3 regions of the Metabacillus flavus genome follow, and region 2 is predicted to be linked to each of the others. Evidence: riboswitches for the same ligand, from Rfam matches in the RefSeq annotation. Region 2 holds a riboswitch; each other region holds the start of a gene.

Region 1 (6,723 bases), 2.8 Mb from region 2:
AAAACGGACTTTTTCATTTCTCCAGCGTATTCCGTCCCGCCGATCAGGATGGTTCTTTTCTCAAAAGAGATGATAATGAAAGTCTCTGAATTTGTTCCATCTATAGACGGATCTGCTTTAAAATTCGGTGCTGATACAATTGTGAAAGGCTCGATTTCTCTGGAAGCCATTTCTCCGTCCGGCCGGATGAACAGCTGATTCGCAAAAAGATTGTGCCAGGCGAATTCATTGACCACCTTAATCGGCAGGCGGTATCTTTCATCAGCGCCAGCAAATCCATCAAACACAAACAATTCATTCTGCATTTTTAAGTATGAAAGAACCTTGTGGTAAAGCTTATTGAATGTTTCGCTTGAGATAGGCTGATTTACATTGCCCCAATCAATTTTGCTATTTACGCTATCTTCTTTTACAATAAATTTATCTTTAGGCGAACGCCCTGTATAAGCTCCAGTCGTTGCACGGATGGCACCGGTTGAAGTAAGAACGGCTTCGTTTCTTGATAGAATTTTTTCAACTAGCTGAGGTACCGATAAGTTTTGAAAAACATTTTCCCCTTCAAGTAAAAGCGAAAGCTCGTTTGTTGCCGCAAGTGAATTCATCCCCATACCTTCCTTTGCTTGTAATTATGTGGTTTGCATAATTAGTATAACACATTAATGTTAATAGTCTATACTAATTGATGTATTTTACGTTCGAACTTGGAAAGTGCCACCGCGTATAACCAGATACCGATAAATTTGGCTTGGAAGAGGGATTGTTTGGGCTGGACTCGTGGATCATGCAGATCAGGGAACCTGATCAACTCGCCGGAACGAAGCGCTTGGCCGAGGTGAAGGCGGTATAAGCAGTTGGTCAGGCTTTTGCGGGGAAAGGGGTTTAGCTGGGAAACCGGGCTGATTGGCTGGGAAACTAGAGTGGTTGAAAAGCATTACAAAATATATCGACCGAAATATGAGTATATCGGCCGAAATTTAAATATATCGGCCGAAATAAAATTATATCGTCTATTTTCTCAATATATCGACTATCCGACATGGTTTGATAAATTTAGCAGGTGCGTATACGCAAGCACGGATAGTACGCCATGCTGGAAAACCGCGCTGATCGGCCGGAAAACGAGTGGCATCAGCCGGACACGAAGTTAAACCCGCCAGAAAGCGGCCCGAATCCGCTCGTAAAATGCCGCGCCGAACAAAATGTAAAACTCACAACCAACTAAAATAATTCTATAGCTGAATCCATCATAAGCCCATCTTTCCTGCTGCCCTGTCCTTTTTGGAAGAAAGCTTGTCAATTTTTGTTGACATTTGCGGGAAATTTGGGGTAATATATGTCCTTGAACGGATTCTCTTATCCCGAGCTGGCGGAGGGACAGGCCCTATGAAGCCCAGCAACCTGCAAGACTTGAAAACATGCTGTTTTCTCTCATGCAAAGGTGCTAACCTGACGCAAGGCTGTAGTCCTTGAGCGATAAGAGTGAAAGGCTGAAAAACAACTCCTTTCCTCTATTAAGTAGGAAGGGTTTTTTTATGCAGTCTGGAATCTTTTTCCTTAAAGGCTATATTAAAGGGGAAGATTCTTAAAATAAAGCAAAAGATAAGTAATGGGAACGAGTTCCGTCTCAAAAAAAGAGGGGAAGTACATAACTGAACCTTGCCAATAGAACAACCGAATTTCAGAGGAGGAATTACTATGTCGATTAAACGCCATCTTTTCACATCAGAATCCGTAACGGAAGGCCATCCGGATAAAATTTGCGACCAGATTTCAGATTCCATTTTGGATGCCATTCTTGCTAACGATCCTAATGCACGTGTAGCTTGTGAAACATCTGTTACAACAGGACTTGTTCTTGTAGCAGGAGAAATCACGACTACCACTTATGTCGATATCCCAAAAATTGTTCGTGAAACTGTTAAGGAAATTGGTTATACACGCGCGAAATACGGCTTCGATGCTGAAACATGTGCAGTATTGACTTCCATCGACGAGCAGTCAGCTGACATTGCAATGGGAGTTGACCAGGCACTTGAAGCCCGCGAAGGCCAAATGACAGACGCTGAGATTGATGCAATTGGAGCGGGAGACCAAGGGTTGATGTTCGGATTTGCATGCAACGAAACAAAAGAGCTAATGCCTCTTCCGATTTCCCTTGCACACAAGCTGGCTCGCCGCCTGACAGAAGTACGCAAGGAAGAAATCCTTCCATACCTTCGTCCGGACGGTAAAACGCAAGTTACGGTTGAATATGATGAAAATAACAAACCGGTTCGTGTAGATACAATTGTTATTTCTACTCAGCATCACCCTGAAATTTCTTTGGAGCAAATTCAGCGCAACCTTAAAGAATTTGTTATCAAACCTGTAGTTCCTGCAGAATTAATTGATGAGAACACGAAATATTTCATCAACCCGACTGGCCGCTTCGTTATCGGAGGACCTCAAGGTGATGCAGGTCTTACTGGCCGTAAAATCATCGTTGATACGTATGGCGGATATGCTCGTCACGGCGGTGGAGCATTCTCTGGTAAGGATGCTACAAAAGTTGACCGTTCTGCGGCTTATGCAGCTCGCTACGTTGCGAAAAACATCGTTGCTGCCGGGCTTGCTGACAAATGTGAAGTTCAGCTTGCGTACGCAATCGGTGTAGCACAGCCGGTATCCATCTCCATCGATACATTCGGAACAGGCAAAGCAAGCGAGGAAGTTCTTGTTGAAGCGGTTCGCAATAACTTTGATCTTCGCCCTGCAGGCATTATCAAAATGCTTAATCTTCGCCGTCCAATTTACAAGCAAACTGCTGCATACGGTCACTTCGGCCGTACGGATGTAGAGCTTCCATGGGAGCAAACAGACAAAGCAGAAGCACTTCGCTCTGTTCTTTAATAAAGTTCCGTATGGGTGCCTGGCTTAACACAGAAGCAATATAAAACAGAAACGTCTGGAACGTAATCGTTCCAGACGTTTTTTTATGTTCAAGAGATTGGAGAAACTATGAATGATCTTTTTATTCATTTATCACGTTTTCCTGTTAGAAAGATGATGCCAGTTTAGGGTTTATGGCAGCGAGCATCCTGGAGGGGATCCTGCTTCATAGCAAAAAAGAGAACTGTTCATACTTATTTAATCTTTTCCTTATCCTTTCATAATTTTCTTGATTTATGATGCCATTAAAAGCAGAGAGCATGATTCTTAGGCGAGATTGGCTGGCTGGGATATAGTAAAGTAAGGGCTTGTTTCCAAGACACACTGTTGTATAAAGAAAGTATAGATCAAAGGGGTCAATACACATGCAGAAAATATTACTTGTTGATGATGAACCCGCTATTCTCGATGTTTGCCGGCGCTATCTGGAAAGAGAAGGCTACAGGGTTGATTCAGCGGTCAATGGATTTGAGGCGGTCGAGCAGTGGAAAAGGGGAAGACCTGATTTGATTGTTCTTGATCTCATGATGCCTGAAAAGGACGGCTGGACTGCTGCGGAGGAAATCCGAATGGGGGACGAGGATGTCCCAATCATTATGCTCACCGCTCTGGGACAGGAACGGGACCGGCTCCTTGGCTTAACCTTAGGGGCTGACGATTACTTAACCAAGCCGTTCAGCCCCAGAGAACTTGTATTAAGAGTGAAGAACATGTTAAGGCGGACCTCGAAATACAAAAACGAAGAAAAGCAGTCCGTTACAATCGGCTCCATTTCCATCGATTTATCGACAAGGCAAGTTAAATCGGGTGGAAAAATCATAGATATGACGGCAAAAGAGTTTGATATGCTCTGGCTGCTTGCCAGTCACCCGTCTCAAGTATTCTCCAGGTCCCAGCTGCTTGAAAAGGTGTGGGGATATGATTTTTCAGGAGATGGAAATACCGTCAATGTTCATGTCCGGAGACTGAGAGAGAAGCTTGAACTCAATCCAGCGGAACCTCAGTATATTAAAACGGTATGGGGAATTGGCTATAAATTGGAGCAGCCGTTATGAAAATTAGAACGCTTCTCATCTTGGCTAATTTTTTAAGTACGCTGCTGATTCTGATGTTTTTGCTGATTAGTTTTGTGCGGATGTCCATCCCTAACGAATCCATTTTAATCTTGACGATTATTACATTCGCTGCGGGTTCCATTTCTGCTCTGGCTCATTTTTTTCTTACGGGTCCGCTTATGAAAGCTGTGAACCAGGTCAAATCTGAATCGAAGAAAATGTCTGAGGGACAATTTGCGGTAAGGGTTTCTGAAAAAGGTCCCGCTGAAATTAAAGAGCTTGGGAGCCATTTTAATGAAATGGCGAAGAAGCTGGATCACATGTTTCAGGAAGTGAAGAAATCAGAGGCTTACAAAACGGAGCTGATTGCCAATGTATCGCATGATCTGAGAACACCGATTGCCTCCATCTTGTCCTATGTTGAAGCACTTCAGGATGGCGTAGTGAAAAGTGAGCAGGAGAGAAAGGATTACCTTGAGACGATAAAAAAGGAATCCAACCGTCTAAGCAAACTGATTCAGGAGCTATTCGAACTATCCCAGCTTGATAGCAATCAGACACCATTCCGTCCTGAAACCGTTCATGCTGATCAGCTGGTGCTGGATGTTCTGCAACAGTTTGAGCTTATTTTTAAAGAAAAGCAAGTGCAGCTCGAAGTCCGGATGCATGATGATATACCGGCTATTCAGATAGTCAGGGATCAGATTATGAGAGTTTTATCGAACCTCATTCAAAATTCAGTTGCTCATTCGCCTGTTAACAGCGTGATTTTGCTTCAAGTGAAGAAAGTGGACCAATCGCTCGTTTTTTCAGTGAAGGATGAGGGGCAGGGAATAAAATTATCCGATCAGAAGCGGATTTTTGAACGGTTTTACCGAGCAGAAAAATCAAGAAACAAAGCCCTGGGCGGGTCAGGGTTAGGCCTTGCGATTGCAAAAGAGTTTATCGCGCTTCATCATGGACAGATTGGTGTTAGAAGCGAAGAGGGCAAAGGAAGCGAGTTTTGGTTTTCGCTTCCGCTAAAACAGAAAGGGGAATGACCATGAAAATCTGGGTGCCGATTATCGTCATAGCGGGAATTGCAGCTATTCTGTTTGCAGTTGCACCTAATTTTGGTGAGTATTTTACGAAACGCTCCTATGGAACACAGCCTGTTGAAACAGTGGAAGCTGATTCAACAAAAGCGACAGCAACATTTGCAGGGGGATGCTTCTGGTGCATGGAACCGCCGTTTGAAAAACTGGAAGGTGTTTATGAAGTCATTTCAGGATATACAGGCGGAGAAAAGAAAAATCCTTCCTATGAAGAGGTTTCCTCCGGCTCCACTGGACATATTGAAGCGGTGCAGGTTGTCTACGATCCATCTAAAGTTTCCTATGAAGAGCTTCTTCAGGTATTCTGGAGGCAAATCGACCCGACAGACAGCGGCGGCCAATTTGTAGACAGAGGAGATCAGTATGTGTCCGCTATTTTCTACCACAACGAGGAGCAAAAAACCGCAGCAGAAAAATCTAAATCAGACCTGCAGGCATCGAAAAGGTTCGATTCAAAGCTCGTGACTGAAATCAGAAAAGCAGATACGTTTTATCAAGCAGAAGAGTACCATCAGGATTATTATAAAAAGAGCTCGGTTCAGTATAAATTTTACAGGAACAATTCAGGACGGGATCAGTTTTTAGATGATGCCTGGGGGAAAGACCGGGAAGTGAAAATAAAGGGAAAATCAAAAACTGCCTCAAGCTATGCGGACTTTAAAAAGCCTTCTGATGCAGAGCTGAAAAAAACTCTTTCTGCAGAGCAATACAAGGTGACCCAAAAGAATGGGACGGAGCGGTCGTTTAGCAATGCCTATCATGATTTAAAGGACGAAGGAATATATGTAGACATCGTATCTGGTGAACCTCTGTTCAGCTCAAAGGATAAATTCGATTCTGGAACCGGCTGGCCAAGCTTTACAAAGCCGCTTGTTCCCGGAAATATCGTTGAAAAAGAGGATAACGGTCTGTTTATGACAAGGACCGAGGTACGCAGCAAATACGCTGACTCTCATCTTGGCCACGTATTTGATGACGGGCCAAAGCCTACAGGACTGCGCTACTGCATGAACTCTGCAGCGCTGAAATTTATTCCAAAGGAAGATCTTAAGAAAAAGGGCTATGGAGAATTCGCAGAGGAATTTAAGTGAAATGGAAGGCTGGCTTGAATGGCCGGCCTTTTGAATGCTTGATGTTCTGAATGTGGATTCAATATAGGTCTCATGGGGTATTAATATCTGTCTATCTTAACGTAAAAGGGGATTGTGCATGAAGCGATTACTGGTCTTATTTATCATCATACTGGCATTAGCAGGCTGCTCTTCCAAGGCCGATACAGAAAAGGACAGCCAAAAAGTTCTTGCATCCAGCTGGTCTGATATAGAAAAAGTGGCAGCCGGAAAAAAAGTGAGGCTCTTCATGTGGGGTGGTGACCCTGGGATCAATGCTTATATAGATGAGTACGTGAAACCTGCAGTCAAAGAAAAAAACAATATTCTTTTAGAAAGAGTTCCAATGGATACCCCTGAAATTCTTCAAAAGCTAGAAACAGAAAAAAGAGCAGGACAGACAGAAGGAACGATTGATATCGTTTGGCTGAATGGAGAGAACTTTAAGAACGCCAAGCAAAACAATCTGCTTCTTGGCCCGATTACTGAAAAACTGCCGAATTACACGAAATATTATGATACAAAATCCCTTGAAAA
Region 2 (6,723 bases):
TAACAGGGGCATCAGCAGGAGGATTAAGTTCCTTTTTTGCCCACAGAACAGCAGCTGCTCCTTCGCTGAGTGCCTTTTCCGCAAAGCGGTGTCCATTAAAGTTCTCTCCCGTTATCGGGATAAATAAAGAGCCTGGCAAAACGCTGCGCGAATCGGTTGAAACACCGGCAGCTGACCGGTCCTCATATTGTGCGGCAAGCCCTTCGCCTCCAGCCATTTTCTGTATATCTTTAAGCGTTCTCTGAATCATGCAGGTATTCTCCCTTCTAAATCGAGATAGGCCGGCTCCTCGTTGCCTGCCTGTTATGGCAAACGCGGATAAGCCAGCCCTCCTTTATTAAAACGTGTGTCTGATCTGCTGTTTTTCTTCGTGGCGTTCAATGGCAAGTGAAACGAGCTTTTCAATGAGCTGAGGATACTCCAGACCCGTATGCTTCCAAAGAAGCGGGAACATGCTGTATGGGGTAAAGCCCGGCATCGTGTTCACTTCATTAATTAAAGCTCTTCCGTCTTCAGTAAGGAAAAAGTCGGCGCGCACAAGTCCGGCACCGTCGATGGCTTTAAAAGCAGCAATAGCCATTTTTTCAATCATTGCATATTCTTCTTCCGTTACTTTAGCCGGAATCATCATGTCTGTATCGCCGTCCACATACTTCGCTTTATAATCATAGAATTCTTTTTTCGGAGCGATTTCTCCTGTAACGGAGCATGCAGGCTCATCGTTTCCGACTACGCCAATTTCAATTTCACGTCCAATGATTCCTTCTTCGATAATGATTTTGCGGTCATAGGAGAATGCTTCCTCAAATGCAGCTTCCAGTTCTTCGCGGTTTTTGCATTTGCTGATGCCGACACTGGAGCCAAGGTTGGCAGGTTTGACAAAGCAAGGATAGCCCAGTTTGGTTTCTACGTTAGTATATGCCGTTTCCGGATCTTTTTTCCACTCACTGCGAATCAGCCAAACGTATTCAGCCTGCTCAAGTCCGGCTTGCGCAAACAGATTTTTCATTGCTACTTTATCCATTCCTGCTGCAGAAGCAAGAACCCCGTTTCCTACGTACGGAATATTCATTAGTTCAAGCATTCCCTGAATGGTGCCGTCTTCCCCATTAGGTCCATGAAGAAGCGGGAAAATTACATCAAAAGGCTTCTCTGAATTATCGCCGTTAGTGGACGGGAATAAATCTGTGTTCAGTGCAACAGGCAAAATCGCTTCACTAACTTCATGTCCAAGCTTTAGAGCGGCTGCATTTGAAGCAGGTTCGTTCAGCTGTTCCCCGCGAATCCATTCGCCTTTTTCCGTAATATAAATAGGATGTATATCAAATTTGCTGAGATCAAGAGCCTTGATTACAGCAAGGGCTGTTTGCAGAGAAACTTGATGTTCTGCGGATTTCCCTCCGTATACGAGGCCAAGTTTAATTTTCATTATTTATTTCCCCCTCAATCTTTCAGGTGCAGTCATTTTTTAATCACTCTCACCATTTTATCACCTTCCGGCATTTTTGTTATAGATGACCCTGTTTTTATCTCAAAAGATTCGTATCGCATTATTTTTTTATGCATAGCGAATTAGTCGTTAAATGACGCAGTTTGTATTAAAATAAGGGCAGGAGGGATTTTCACATGGAAAAAATTACATCATCCGAGCAGTTTCAGCAGCTTATTTCAACAGATAAGGAAGTTTTAATTAAATTCTTCGCAGATTGGTGTCCTGATTGCACCCGAATGAATTTCTTCATCGATGAAATCATCGAAGAATACAAAGAATACCAATGGTTTGAGATCAATAAAGACGAATTTCCTGAGATTGCCGAGCAGTATCAGGTAATGGGGATTCCAAGCATCCTGATTTTTAAAAACGGTGAAAAGCTTGGCCATCTTCACAGTGCGAATGCCAAGACACCTGAACAGGTACAGGAATTTCTCGCGGAAAAACTTTAAGCACAAGCTCTTGCTTGTGCTTTTTTGATGTGCATCTTCGGAATAAATAACCACCGCAGATTATTCACCCAAATCTCAAACAGATAAACCCACTCTGCGGTTATGAACCTCATAGACACAGCTTTATACACATTTTCTCAAAGCGGTCCTTTCAATCGTCATTCCTCGTTAAAATCAGTGGAAAAGAACGTTTATTTTCCAGGAAATAATCTATCTCTCCCCTGCTCGACATCTTTATTCCCTAAAATCCGGAGTGTCCAGTTCTTGACAAACTGGTCCTTCGGTCATATGATGTATTTTAATTAAATAGTACTCTTATCCAGAGAGGCGGAGGGACATGGCCCTGCGAAGCCTCGGCAACGGATCACGATTTTTGTGAAACCGTGCTAATTCCTGCAGACACATTCATGTGTTTGAAAGATGAGAGAAGAGCCGGTCTGCTTTTCAGATTGTTCCACCCCTCTTCTGCTCATGAAGAGGGGTTTTTTGCGGTTTTTATGAGATAAGGAGATGGGTAGATTGACAGATTTTCTTATAAGAGGAACACAATTATGGAACCAGTTAAAGACACTTCCGCAAGATAAGCATCCTGCTGTTATTTTCAACTCCCATATCACAGGGTTGGCTATTTCCCGGGCCCTGGGAAAGAAAGGCATCCCCATTATCGCCCTGGACAGGGATGGACGGGCGGTTGGGCTTCAATCTAAATATGTTCATACTGCCGCTTTATGTCCCAATCCATTTACTGAAGAGGCGGAATTCATCAGTCTGCTGTTGGAAATCGGACGGAATCTCCCTCAAAAGGGTGTATTGTTTCCGTGCAATGATGAATGGGTGCTGCTCGTCAGTAAACACCGGACCGAGCTTGAAAAGTATTTCTTATTCCCGTTTGCTGAGTGGGACAACGTTGAATCTCTGTTAAATAAACGGAAGCTTTATAAAAAAGCTGCTTCCTTAGACATTCCGATCCCTGCAACGTGGTATCCGGAAGAGTTTTCAGGAGAATATCCTGACGATCTTCCTTTTCCATGCATCGTAAAACCTGTGGAACAGCGCAGTTTTTATGAAGCTTTTCAGACGAAGGCTTTTACTGCAAACAGTACGGAGGAGCTCACCGGCATACTGGCCAAAACAGCCAGCCATGAGGTTGTGATCCAGGATATCATCAGTAGCTCTCTTTCAGACTTTTATTCTCTTTGCACCTATACCAGTATGGACGGGGAAATAAAAGGCCAGTTTACCGGCAGAAAGCTTGAGCAATATCCTTTGAACTTCGGAACGGGCTGTCTTGTAGAGTCTGCTGAAGGCGGCCGGTTTGTCTCTTACGGAGCTGAAATATTAAAAGCGCAAGGGTATTACGGAATTGCGGAGACAGAATTCGTATATGACAAACGGGATGACACATATAAATTACTGGATGTGAATACACGAGTTTGGAAATGGATCGGACTTCCGATTTTCTCCGGAGTTAACCTGCCTCTTCTCGCTTATAACGAAGTGACCGGGTTGAAAGGAGAATCCCAATATCCAGTATTGGACTATTCAAAATGGGTATATTTCGATGACTATTTAAAGGTTAAGCAGGAACGTCCCGGTACTTTCCATGGGCACCTGTCCGATTCCGAAATGGCTTCGGTGCTCTTCGGGGAAACCTCCACACATATAACAGAAGCTGTATTTTCAGCTGAAGACCGCGCACCTTCTGTACAGCAAGTGAAAAATAAATTCAATCAGGGGTATATATGCCCGTGCTAGGAAAGGTGTGAGTGGGATGAAATACGGATTTTGGCTTCCCCTTTTCGGGGGCTGGCTTAGAAATGTTCAGGATGAAAAGATGCCTCCTACATTCGACTATGCAAAAAAGGTCATTCAGTCAGGAGAGAAATGGGGCTATAGCACAACTTTGATTGCAGAGCTTTATTTAAACGATATTAAAGGCCCGGAATACGATTCGCTTGAAGCGTGGACAACGGCAGCGGGACTTGCCGCAGTCACTGAAAAAATTGAAATTATGACGGCCATCAGACCGGGCTTTCATAACCCCGCAGTGGCGGCCAAGATGGCGGCCAATCTTGATCAGATGAGCAATGGCCGATTTACGTTAAATGTCGTCTCCGCCTGGTGGGAAGAAGAAGCGAGACAGTACGGAGGCATTTTTACCGAGCATGATGAGCGCTACAGCCGGACAGAGGAGTTTGTTGAGGTCTTGAAAGGTCTTTGGACGGAAGATTCATTCTCCCATAAAGGAAGGCATTATGAATGCAAAGAAGCAAAGCTTTTCCCGAAACCAGTTCAAAAACCGAATCCGATCCTGTATGCAGGAGGGGAAAGTCCGCGCGGAAAAGAGACGATTGCCCGCTATTGCGACGCTTATGTGATGCACGGGGGAACGGTGGATGAAATCCGTTCAAAAATCGGAGAAATGGTTCGTTTAAGAGAAACCGTGAATGAAAATCCATTCGCCTCCTTTGGAATGGCCGCATACGTGATATGCAGGGACTCTGAGGAAGAGGCGGCAGAAGAGCTCGCTCGCATAACCGATGTAAAAGAGTCCTCCGCTTACGCAGGCTTCAAAGATTTCACAAGCAAATCCCAGCTTGAACAGCAAATCCAGCTTCAGGATTATTCGGTTTCAAACCGGGGACTGCGCCCGAATCTAGTCGGAACCCCTGAACAGATTGCAGAGCGGATCATCCAGTTTGAAGAGGCAGGTCTTGATCTGCTGCTGCTCCAATTTTCACCGCAGCTTGAAGAAATGGAGCGTTTTTCTAAAACAGTCATGCCGATTGTGGAGAGAAAGAGGACCGCAGTTCAATAAACTATACACCAGTGTCTAATCAGATTTATACTGTGGGAAAGATTTTTAAGGAGGAATAAAACATGACAGCAACTCAACTAGAAACGGCTACATTCGCAGGAGGCTGCTTTTGGTGCATGGTGAAACCATTCGACGAGCTTCCCGGCATTCACGGCATTGTATCCGGCTATACAGGCGGACATAAAGAAAACCCGACCTATGAAGAAGTAAAAGCTCAAACAACCGGCCATGCGGAAGCGGTGCAGATTCAATATGATCCCAGTCTTTTTCCTTATGAAAAATTGCTGGAGCTTTATTGGCAGCAAATTGACCCGACGGATGATGAGGGCCAGTTTATTGACCGGGGCGAGTCATACCGGGCGATTATTTTCTATCATACGGAAGAGCAGCGGCAGGCAGCCGAAGCCACTAAAAAGGAACTGGCGGAAAGCGGTAAGTTTAAGAAACCGATTGTTACGCCAATCAGAGAAGCAAGTACATTCTACCCCGCTGAAGAATATCATCAGGATTTCTATAAAAAGAATCCTGAAAAATACAAGCAGGAACGAGTGGAATCCGGCAGGGATGTTTTTGCAAAAGAGAATTGGAAATAAGGTGCGGGAAACCGCACTCTTTTTTATTTTCTCTACATGATTCCTTCGTTTTTGGAAAAATTAGGTGGTAGTACATAAACAAAGGAGGCATCCCTTTGCCAAATCAACCGATTCCCTCAACTCCAGAACCATATTGGAGAGAATCTGCCGAGCTCCCATCCTTCCCCAAGCTCCAGCAAAGTCTGGAAACAGAAGCTGTTATTGTCGGCGGCGGCATTACCGGAATTACTGCTGCCTACTTGCTGGCCAAAGAAGGAGTCAAAGTCGTTCTTCTTGAAGCGGATGTGTTATTAAACGGCACAACCGGGCATACAACTGCGAAAATCACGACCCAGCATGACCTGATCTACGATGAGCTGATGCACCACATCGGCGAAGAAAAGACGAAAAAATATTTCCGTGCGAATGATGAAGCTCTTGCCTTTATGCGAGATTATGCCGCCAATGTTTCCTGTGATTTTTCGGACCAGGATGCTTATATTTACACGACGGAAAACAAAAACATTACAAAGCTTGAGAAGGAATATAAAGCCTATGTAAAGCTCGATGCGGATTGTGCAATGGCGGACTCCCTCCCTTTTGATTTATCCATAAAAAGCGCAATCATGATCCGGAATCAGGCTCAATTTCATCCTCTCTCCTATTTAAACCAAATGGTTCAGGAGCTTCAGGAAATGGGTGCTGAAATCTATGAGCATACTGTTGCTGTAGATGCAGAAGCATTTGAAGGCGGAGCAAAAGTCATCACAAGGGATGGCGTCCATATTAAGGCAAAGCATGCCATTTCCTGCTCACACTTCCCCTTCTATGACGGGAACGGCTTTTACTTTACAAGAATGTACGCCGAGCGGTCCTATGTCCTCGGTGTTAAAACCAGGCAGCCGTATCCCGGCGGAATGTATTTAAGCGCGGACACTCCGACCCGGTCGATCCGCTCTACCCCTATGAATGGCGAAGACCTGATTTTAATTGGCGGGGACAGTCATAAAACCGGACAAGGATTTGATACAGAAAAGCATTACGAGAGCCTTGAATTGTTTGGAAAGGTTCATCTTGGGCTAAAGGAAACGGTGTACAAGTGGTCGGCACAGGATTTAATCACGCTCGATAAAATCCCCTATGTGGGACCTGTCACGAAGGGCAAACCATCGATTTTGGCAGCTACCGGTTACCGAAAATGGGGCATGACGAACGGAACGGCGGCTGCGATGATGATCCGCGACCTCGTGCTGGAAAAAGAAAACCCTTATCAGGATGTGTTCTGCCCATCCCGCTTTATTGCTGATCCAAGCATCAAAACATTCCTATCGCAAAACCTGAATGTGGCCGGCCATTTAATTGGAGGCAAGCTGGATTTCGGCTCTAGGA
Region 3 (6,723 bases), 1.2 Mb from region 2:
CGCTCCGTATGCAAAATCATGCACCATGCAGATATGATGTTTTTTCGCCAGTTCGACTGTCTTTTCGAAAAACTCTTTGCTGGCTGCAGCTCCTGTCGGGTTGTTCGGATAGTTCAGGAACATTAGCTTTGCGGAGTCCAGAATACCAGGCGGAATTTTTGTATAATCGGGGAAAAACTGGTTTTCTTCAAGCAAAGGCATTGTGTACATCTCCGCTTCTGCCATTTCTACCCCAGACCAGTAATCCGGATAGCCCGGATCTGGTACGAGAGCAATGTCTCCTGAATTCATAAGGCATTGTGGAAGCTCAACAAGACCCGCTTTTCCCCCAAAGAGGACGGCAATTTCAGTTTCGGGATCCAATAGAACCCCATATTCTCTTTCGTAAAACTTTGCTGCAGCTTCCTTCAGCGAATGTTTCCCTCTGAAGGGAGAATACTTGTGATTGGCCGGATCGCCTGAAGCCTTTTGAAGCGCCATTACAATATGCTCAGGCGTCGGCCGATCGGGATTCCCCTGGCCGAGGTTTATCACGTCATATCCAGCTTTCACTTTGGCGGCCGCCTTCATTGCTAACGCAGCAAAGAACTGCTCAGGCAAGCGTTTTAGCAAGCGGGATGGCTCAAAAAAATTCATTTATTCCACCTTCTCAAAAAATTCTTGAAATTCTAGTCCAAAATCATATAGTGTTAATAACAAAAAGTAAAGCTAAAATTCATCTGAAGGAAGCTGGTCTGAAATGAAACATACAATCTGCTGCATTCAAATTGATATCGCATTTGGCGATCCTGCAGAAAATAAAAGGCGCGTGTCTCATGCAATGGAAGAAGCGATCAAAAAAGAGGCGCCGGACTTTCTCATCCTGCCGGAATTATGGAACACCGGCTACGATCTGACAAGACTTGAAACAATTGCAGATGAAGAAGGCAAAGATTCAAAAGTTTTCCTTTCCGAGCTTGCAAAGAAAAACAGCGTCAATTTGATTGCTGGATCTATCGCAAAAAAATCCGGCCATAAGGTCACCAATACCATGCTCATCTTTGATCGTGAAGGAACCCTGGTTCACGAGTACAGCAAGCTGCACTTATTTAAGCTGATGAATGAACATCATTACCTGACAGCCGGAAAAGAAAGCGGACTATTTACGTTAGACGGCTTAAACTGTGCAGGGTTTATCTGCTATGACATCCGTTTTCCGGAATGGATGCGCGAACATGCCTCAAATGGTGCAGAGGTGCTCTTTGTTGCTGCAGAGTGGCCACTTCCCCGCCTTCAGCACTGGAGATCCCTTCTTATAGCGAGAGCCATTGAAAATCAGGCATTTATTGTTGCCTGCAACCGCTCTGGATCTGATCCTCACAATCAGTTTGCCGGTCATTCACTCGTCATTGACCCATGGGGGAATGTAATTGCTGAAGCTGGGGAAGGTGAAGAAGTGTTAAGGGCGGAACTGGATCTCAGTGAAATTGCGGCGATTCGAAAACAAATTCCCGTTTTTGAGGACCGGCGTCCGGAATTTTATCAATCTTTTGTAAAAAGGGATTGACAGCCCCATTCCTTAGCTGGTAACATTTTCATCAAGTGATTACGAAACAATTAAAACATTCGAAAAATTAAAACATACTCTTATCGAGAGTTGGGAGAGGGAATTGGCCCGTTGACCCCAACAGCAACCGACCGTAATACCATTGTGAAATGGGGCGCAGCAGCAAGCGCCGGGGCTTATCGCTCCGCAAGGCACGGTGCTAAATCCGTCAGAAAGCAAATGCGATCTGGGAGATAAGAGGTGCGAAGACAGCCTCTTCAAGCCTCTTTCTCAAAAGGAAAGAGGCTTTTTCATGCTCATTTAGTTTTTTATCAGCACCTCAGGAGGGGAATATTTATGGCAATCGCAAACTCATCACTTTACGAACCGCTTATCGAAAGCTCCGCTGTGGCACTCGCAGTCAGGCTTGGCCTATTTGAAGACAATCTTGTTCTAAACTGTGAGGAAATTGGTGACGGAAATTTAAATCTCGTTTTCCATATTACAGAACCTAAATCAGGCAAAGGCATTATTTTAAAGCAAGCCCTGCCCTATGCAAAAGTCATTGGAGAATCGTGGCCGCTTACATTGGACCGGGCTAGAATTGAAAGCAGCGCCCTTGTAAAACAGGCAGAGCTTGCTCCGGGATTGGTTCCTGAAGTTTATTACACCGACCAGACACTTGCCATTACTGTAATGGAGGATCTTTCACATTTGCAGATTGCAAGAAAAGCACTGATTGAAAGAAAAGATGTGCCGCTGCTAGCTGAACATATCGGGAAATTTATGGCTCATACCCTTTTTTACACAAGTGATTTCGCTTTGAAACCGCATGTTAAAAAACAGCTTGTTAAACAATTTACCAATCCGGATCTATGCAAAATTACCGAGGATTTTGTTTTTACGGATCCATTCTTCGACTATGAATCAAATGATTTTGAACCGGAGCTTCGGGAGGCTGCGGAAACGCTTTGGGAGGATACACACGTAAAGCTCGAAGTCGCTAAATTGAAAAGGAAATTTTTAACAGAAGCAGGAGCGCTTCTTCACGGAGATCTGCACACAGGCAGTATTTTTGTCAGTGAAACGGAAACAAAGGTGATTGATCCTGAATTTGCTTTCTTTGGACCGATTGGATTTGATCCGGGCCAATTTATCGCAAACCTGCTTCTCAACGCTCTATCTCGTGAAGAACAGGAACAGGACTTTATTTTTGAAGCAATTGAAAAAGCATGGAACACATTTGAAGAAGAATTTACAGCTGCATGGAAAAAGGACAGCTTAGAGCGTTTTTCTGAAGTGGAAGGCTACCTTGAGCATACGCTGGAACAAATTTTCGAAGATACGATCGGATTTGCAGGATGTGAAGTCATCCGCAGGACAATCGGGCTGGCCCACGTTGCAGATCTCGATACGATTGAGCCTTACAGCCGCAGAATTGAATCAAAAATCCAAGCGCTGGAATTAGGAAAAAAATTAATCAAACAGCGCCGCAACATCACGGAACCTGGCCAGCTAAAACGTTTTTTCCGGCATGCAATTGCCCGCTAATAGGAGGATTTTACGAACATGACACAACAGCATTCTTTCACAATCCCCCGTTCTGTTGAATGGAAGGAAACCTATATTTCATTGCTTGATCAGCAAAAGCTGCCTGCCGTTACCGAATATATTGAATTAAATACGATTCAAGAGGTATGGCATGCGATCCAAACTTTAAAGGTCAGAGGGGCACCGGCAATCGGCATTACTGCTGCATTCGGTCTTGCCCTGTCTGCATCCCGCTACGAGGAAACGGAAATTGAATCCTTTCTCTCCAAACTCAATGAGGAAAAAAACTATCTGGCTGGCTCCCGGCCAACGGCTGTGAACCTTGCCTGGGCACTCAACCGTTTAACTGCCGCCTGCAGCCAAGTAAAATCGGTCAATGAAGCCAAAACCAATCTGATCCACGAAGCCATCCAAATACAGGTGGAGGATGAGGAAACGTGCAGGCAAATCGGCCAGCATGCTCTGAAGCTCTTTAATAAAAACGACCGCATTATGACCATCTGCAACGCTGGATCCATTGCAACAGCCCGTTACGGGACCGCTCTTGCGCCATTTTATTTAGCGCAGGAACAGGATTTTCCTCTTCAGGTATATGCTTGTGAAACCCGCCCAGTCCTTCAGGGTGCACGGCTGACAGCATGGGAATTGATGCAGGCGGGAATCGATGTAACACTCATTACTGACAATATGGCTGCCTTCACGATTCAGAAGAAGAACATTTCCGCCATTATTACAGGGGCCGACCGCATCGCCCGCAATGGAGATACAGCCAATAAAATCGGCACATATAACCTGGCTATTTTAGCAAAGGCTTTTCATATTCCATTCTACATTGCAGCCCCTCTCTCCACATTCGACTTTAGCATCGATTCAGGAGCAGATATTCCGATTGAAGAACGAGATTCTAGAGAAATCACTGAGATTGCCGGCACACTAATTGCACCTGAAGGAATCCAGGTTTTTAACCCTGCATTTGATGTTACCTCTGCGAATCTTATATCAGGTATTGTTACAGAAAAAGGTGTACTTACCGGTGATTTAAAGGCTGGAATTGAGGAGCTGTTTGCGGATAAAGTCCGTTGAAATGGAGGAACTCCTTTGAGGGCTATTTAATAGTCGCCAGCATAGTAGGGACCGGGAAATTGGAAAGACATCTTTTCATCGCCATGGGGTTGTCTAATAAGTCCGGCCGAGAGGAAATAATTGAAATTGAACCCCCCGTATGAGCATCCCGGGGGTTATTTTTTAGTAATTTGAACAATTACGGGTTAGGCTGATTGGAGCGGAGGGTGCGCGACTCCTGCAGGAGCAGCGGGACAGGTGAGATCCCGCAGGTGCCCGGCCGCAAGGAGGCTCACCTCCCGCCCAGCGGAAAGGGAGTAACCTGCAGCGAAAATCCGCCAAAACCAATCCAATGTAATAATGCGAAAGGAGCTTTGAAAACAGACTTTCCGGACACTTCATGGCAACATCTGCAAAATCAATTCCCCTCTATTCCTGCCCACAATTCCTTCGGGTTTAATTCGTAGATGCTGTTGTCGCGGTACATGATTCCATTCACAATAAATTCCCTCCTGATGGTAGCAAAGTCTTCGTGATACACTTTTATCGCTTCATTTATTTCCTTTTCTGTGTACTTTCTGCCGGGTTCGAATTCTTTTGCTATGTAGAAGAGCACCATTAGTTTGCGTTTGCGCTGGGACGGAATGGTTTTAAGTTTTCCATCTTTCGTTAAGTAATTATGAACGACTTTCATGTGTTCCCCTGTCAATTCCTTCATTCCATTCCCCTCTTTCGGCTGCATAAGCTGAACGATATCGCTCGCATGCTTTTCAATAACTTTATCCTGCAGGAAGTAATAGATGGTGTTCTTTTCACGTTTTTGATGGACAAGATTCATCTCTTTTAATTTGGTCAGATGATGGGTAATGGTTGGAGGAGTGAGTCCGAGTATGCCCGCCAGTGCCTGACCGTGCTTAGGACCATCGGAAAGTATCGCAATGATCCTCAGCCTGGTTGGGTCGCCCATCGCTTTATGAAATTGTACTAATCGATTCAGCTGCACACGTACATCTCCTTATTAGACGAATATCTAATTAGATAATAATCTTATCGGATTTTTTTGTCAATTACTTTTGCAGCTTAACAATGGCATCCGTTTGCTCTTTGGAAAGCAGATTCATCTTATGAAATAGAACGGCATATGCTGCAACTTTTGCGGTTCTCCCAGGTTTAAACATTTTCCGCCTCCTTTTGCCTAAAGGCAACTTTTTTAACTTCACTAAATAATATGTCGGTTCCTCATATTTGTGACAAGCGGCATTTAAGATCAACAATCCTTTAGAATTAAGCAAAACAAAAAACCGAATGCCCTATAGCATCCGGTCTCCGTTCAATTTCAACCGCTTATCTGAAATCTACCTTTTCCAATTCCAGCAGAACGGCTTTTAAATCCGTTTTCGTTCCTGCATAGCCGGTCAGTGATTTATTTTTTCCAATAACTCGGTGACAAGGAACCAGAATCGGCAGTTTATTGGCCTTGTTGGCTTGGCCTACAGCGCGGACGGCTTTAGGGCTGCCGGCTTTTTCTGCAATTTCTGCATAGCTCAGCGATTCGCCAAACGGAATCGTCCGAAGCGCATCCCAAACTCTCATTTGAAAAGGTGTTCCCTCTGTAAATAAGGGAAGCTGAAAATGGGTCCGAGTTCCGTTGAAATATTCCTGCAGCTGTTTACTGGCTTCAATTAAGACACAATATTCTGCAGGCTCTGCATCCAATGCAGAAAGTTCCGTTTCCGGAAGCAGAACCTCTGTAATGGACTCCCCATCTGAAACAATTGTCAGAATGCCAATCGGGGAATCATATTGAATAAATCCTTTCAATTTTTACACCTCATTATTTCCAGCGGGCAGCGTAATGCAGAAGGTCGTCCCTTTCCCTACCTGACTTTCCACTTTTACTTTCCCGCGGTGTTCTTCTATTATTTTATAGCTTACCATAAGTCCCAGGCCGGTACCTCGGTCCTTCGTTGTATAGAAAGGCTCTCCAAGCCTTTTAAGCTTATCTTCAGGTATTCCGTTTCCTTCGTCCCTAATGGAAATACACAGTTGGTCCGGTCCATTCATTTTGAGTACCGCCAATACTTTCCCTCCGCCCGGCATCACTTCAATAGCATTTTTTAAGATATTGATAAACACCTGTTTGATTTGGTTCGGCTCACAATAGATTGAAGGAATCTCACCTTCCGTGATGAGCTCCATCTGGACATTGGAAAAAATAGCCTGCGCATTTAGAAGTTCCATGGTATCCTTCATAATTTTAACGATGCTGTTTTGTTCAAAATGAATGGCCTGAGGTTTTGCAAGAACGAGAAATTCTGTAATGATGGATTCAATCCGGTTTAGTTCTGATTTAATGACATTAAAATACATGCTGAAGTCATCTTTAACGCTTCCTTCAAGAAGCTGGATAAAGCCTTTCAGTGCTGTCATCGGGTTTCGTATTTCATGGGCAATGCCTGCGGCAAGCTCACCGACCACATTCAATGTATCTGATTTCCGCAAACGGTCTTCTAGCTCTTTCCTTTCTGTTATATCCCGTAATATAGCCAGATGCATGTTCTCATTTAAATTCATTTTTAAGGAGA

The links. Region 2 has a riboswitch for S-adenosylmethionine ahead of J9317_RS01410 (carboxylate--amine ligase). Riboswitches for the same ligand answer to the same signal wherever they lie in the genome.
Region 1: it holds a riboswitch for S-adenosylmethionine, as region 2 does, so the genes downstream of both, metK (methionine adenosyltransferase) here and J9317_RS01410 (carboxylate--amine ligase) in region 2, are expected to answer to the same signal.
Region 3: it holds a riboswitch for S-adenosylmethionine, as region 2 does, so the genes downstream of both, mtnK (S-methyl-5-thioribose kinase) here and J9317_RS01410 (carboxylate--amine ligase) in region 2, are expected to answer to the same signal.

The regions. Positions count from the first base shown of each region.
Region 1 is NZ_JAGVRK010000001.1:3,005,403-3,012,125, reverse strand. It holds gene pckA (phosphoenolpyruvate carboxykinase (ATP)) at 1-602, opposite strand, end outside; SAM riboswitch class I at 1,351-1,480, shown strand; gene metK (methionine adenosyltransferase) at 1,696-2,889, shown strand; gene J9317_RS15345 (response regulator transcription factor) at 3,294-3,983, shown strand; gene J9317_RS15340 (sensor histidine kinase) at 3,980-5,023, shown strand; gene msrB (peptide-methionine (R)-S-oxide reductase MsrB) at 5,026-6,168, shown strand; gene J9317_RS15330 (ABC transporter substrate-binding protein) at 6,287-6,723, shown strand, end outside.
Region 2 is NZ_JAGVRK010000001.1:246,172-252,894, reverse strand. It holds gene J9317_RS01425 (UDP-N-acetylmuramoyl-tripeptide--D-alanyl-D-alanine ligase) at 1-250, opposite strand, end outside; gene J9317_RS01420 (D-alanine--D-alanine ligase) at 338-1,429, opposite strand; gene J9317_RS01415 (thioredoxin family protein) at 1,627-1,944, shown strand; SAM riboswitch class I at 2,257-2,371, shown strand; gene J9317_RS01410 (carboxylate--amine ligase) at 2,464-3,699, shown strand; gene J9317_RS01405 (LLM class flavin-dependent oxidoreductase) at 3,716-4,762, shown strand; gene msrA (peptide-methionine (S)-S-oxide reductase MsrA) at 4,825-5,355, shown strand; gene J9317_RS01395 (FAD-dependent oxidoreductase) at 5,451-6,723, shown strand, end outside.
Region 3 is NZ_JAGVRK010000001.1:1,396,800-1,403,522, reverse strand. It holds gene J9317_RS07250 (pyridoxal phosphate-dependent aminotransferase) at 1-636, opposite strand, end outside; gene J9317_RS07245 (carbon-nitrogen family hydrolase) at 740-1,546, shown strand; SAM riboswitch class I at 1,624-1,786, shown strand; gene mtnK (S-methyl-5-thioribose kinase) at 1,883-3,076, shown strand; gene mtnA (S-methyl-5-thioribose-1-phosphate isomerase) at 3,095-4,159, shown strand; gene J9317_RS07230 (DUF2087 domain-containing protein) at 4,557-5,141, opposite strand; gene J9317_RS07225 (methylated-DNA--[protein]-cysteine S-methyltransferase) at 5,483-5,959, opposite strand; gene J9317_RS07220 (PAS domain S-box protein) at 5,963-6,723, opposite strand, start outside.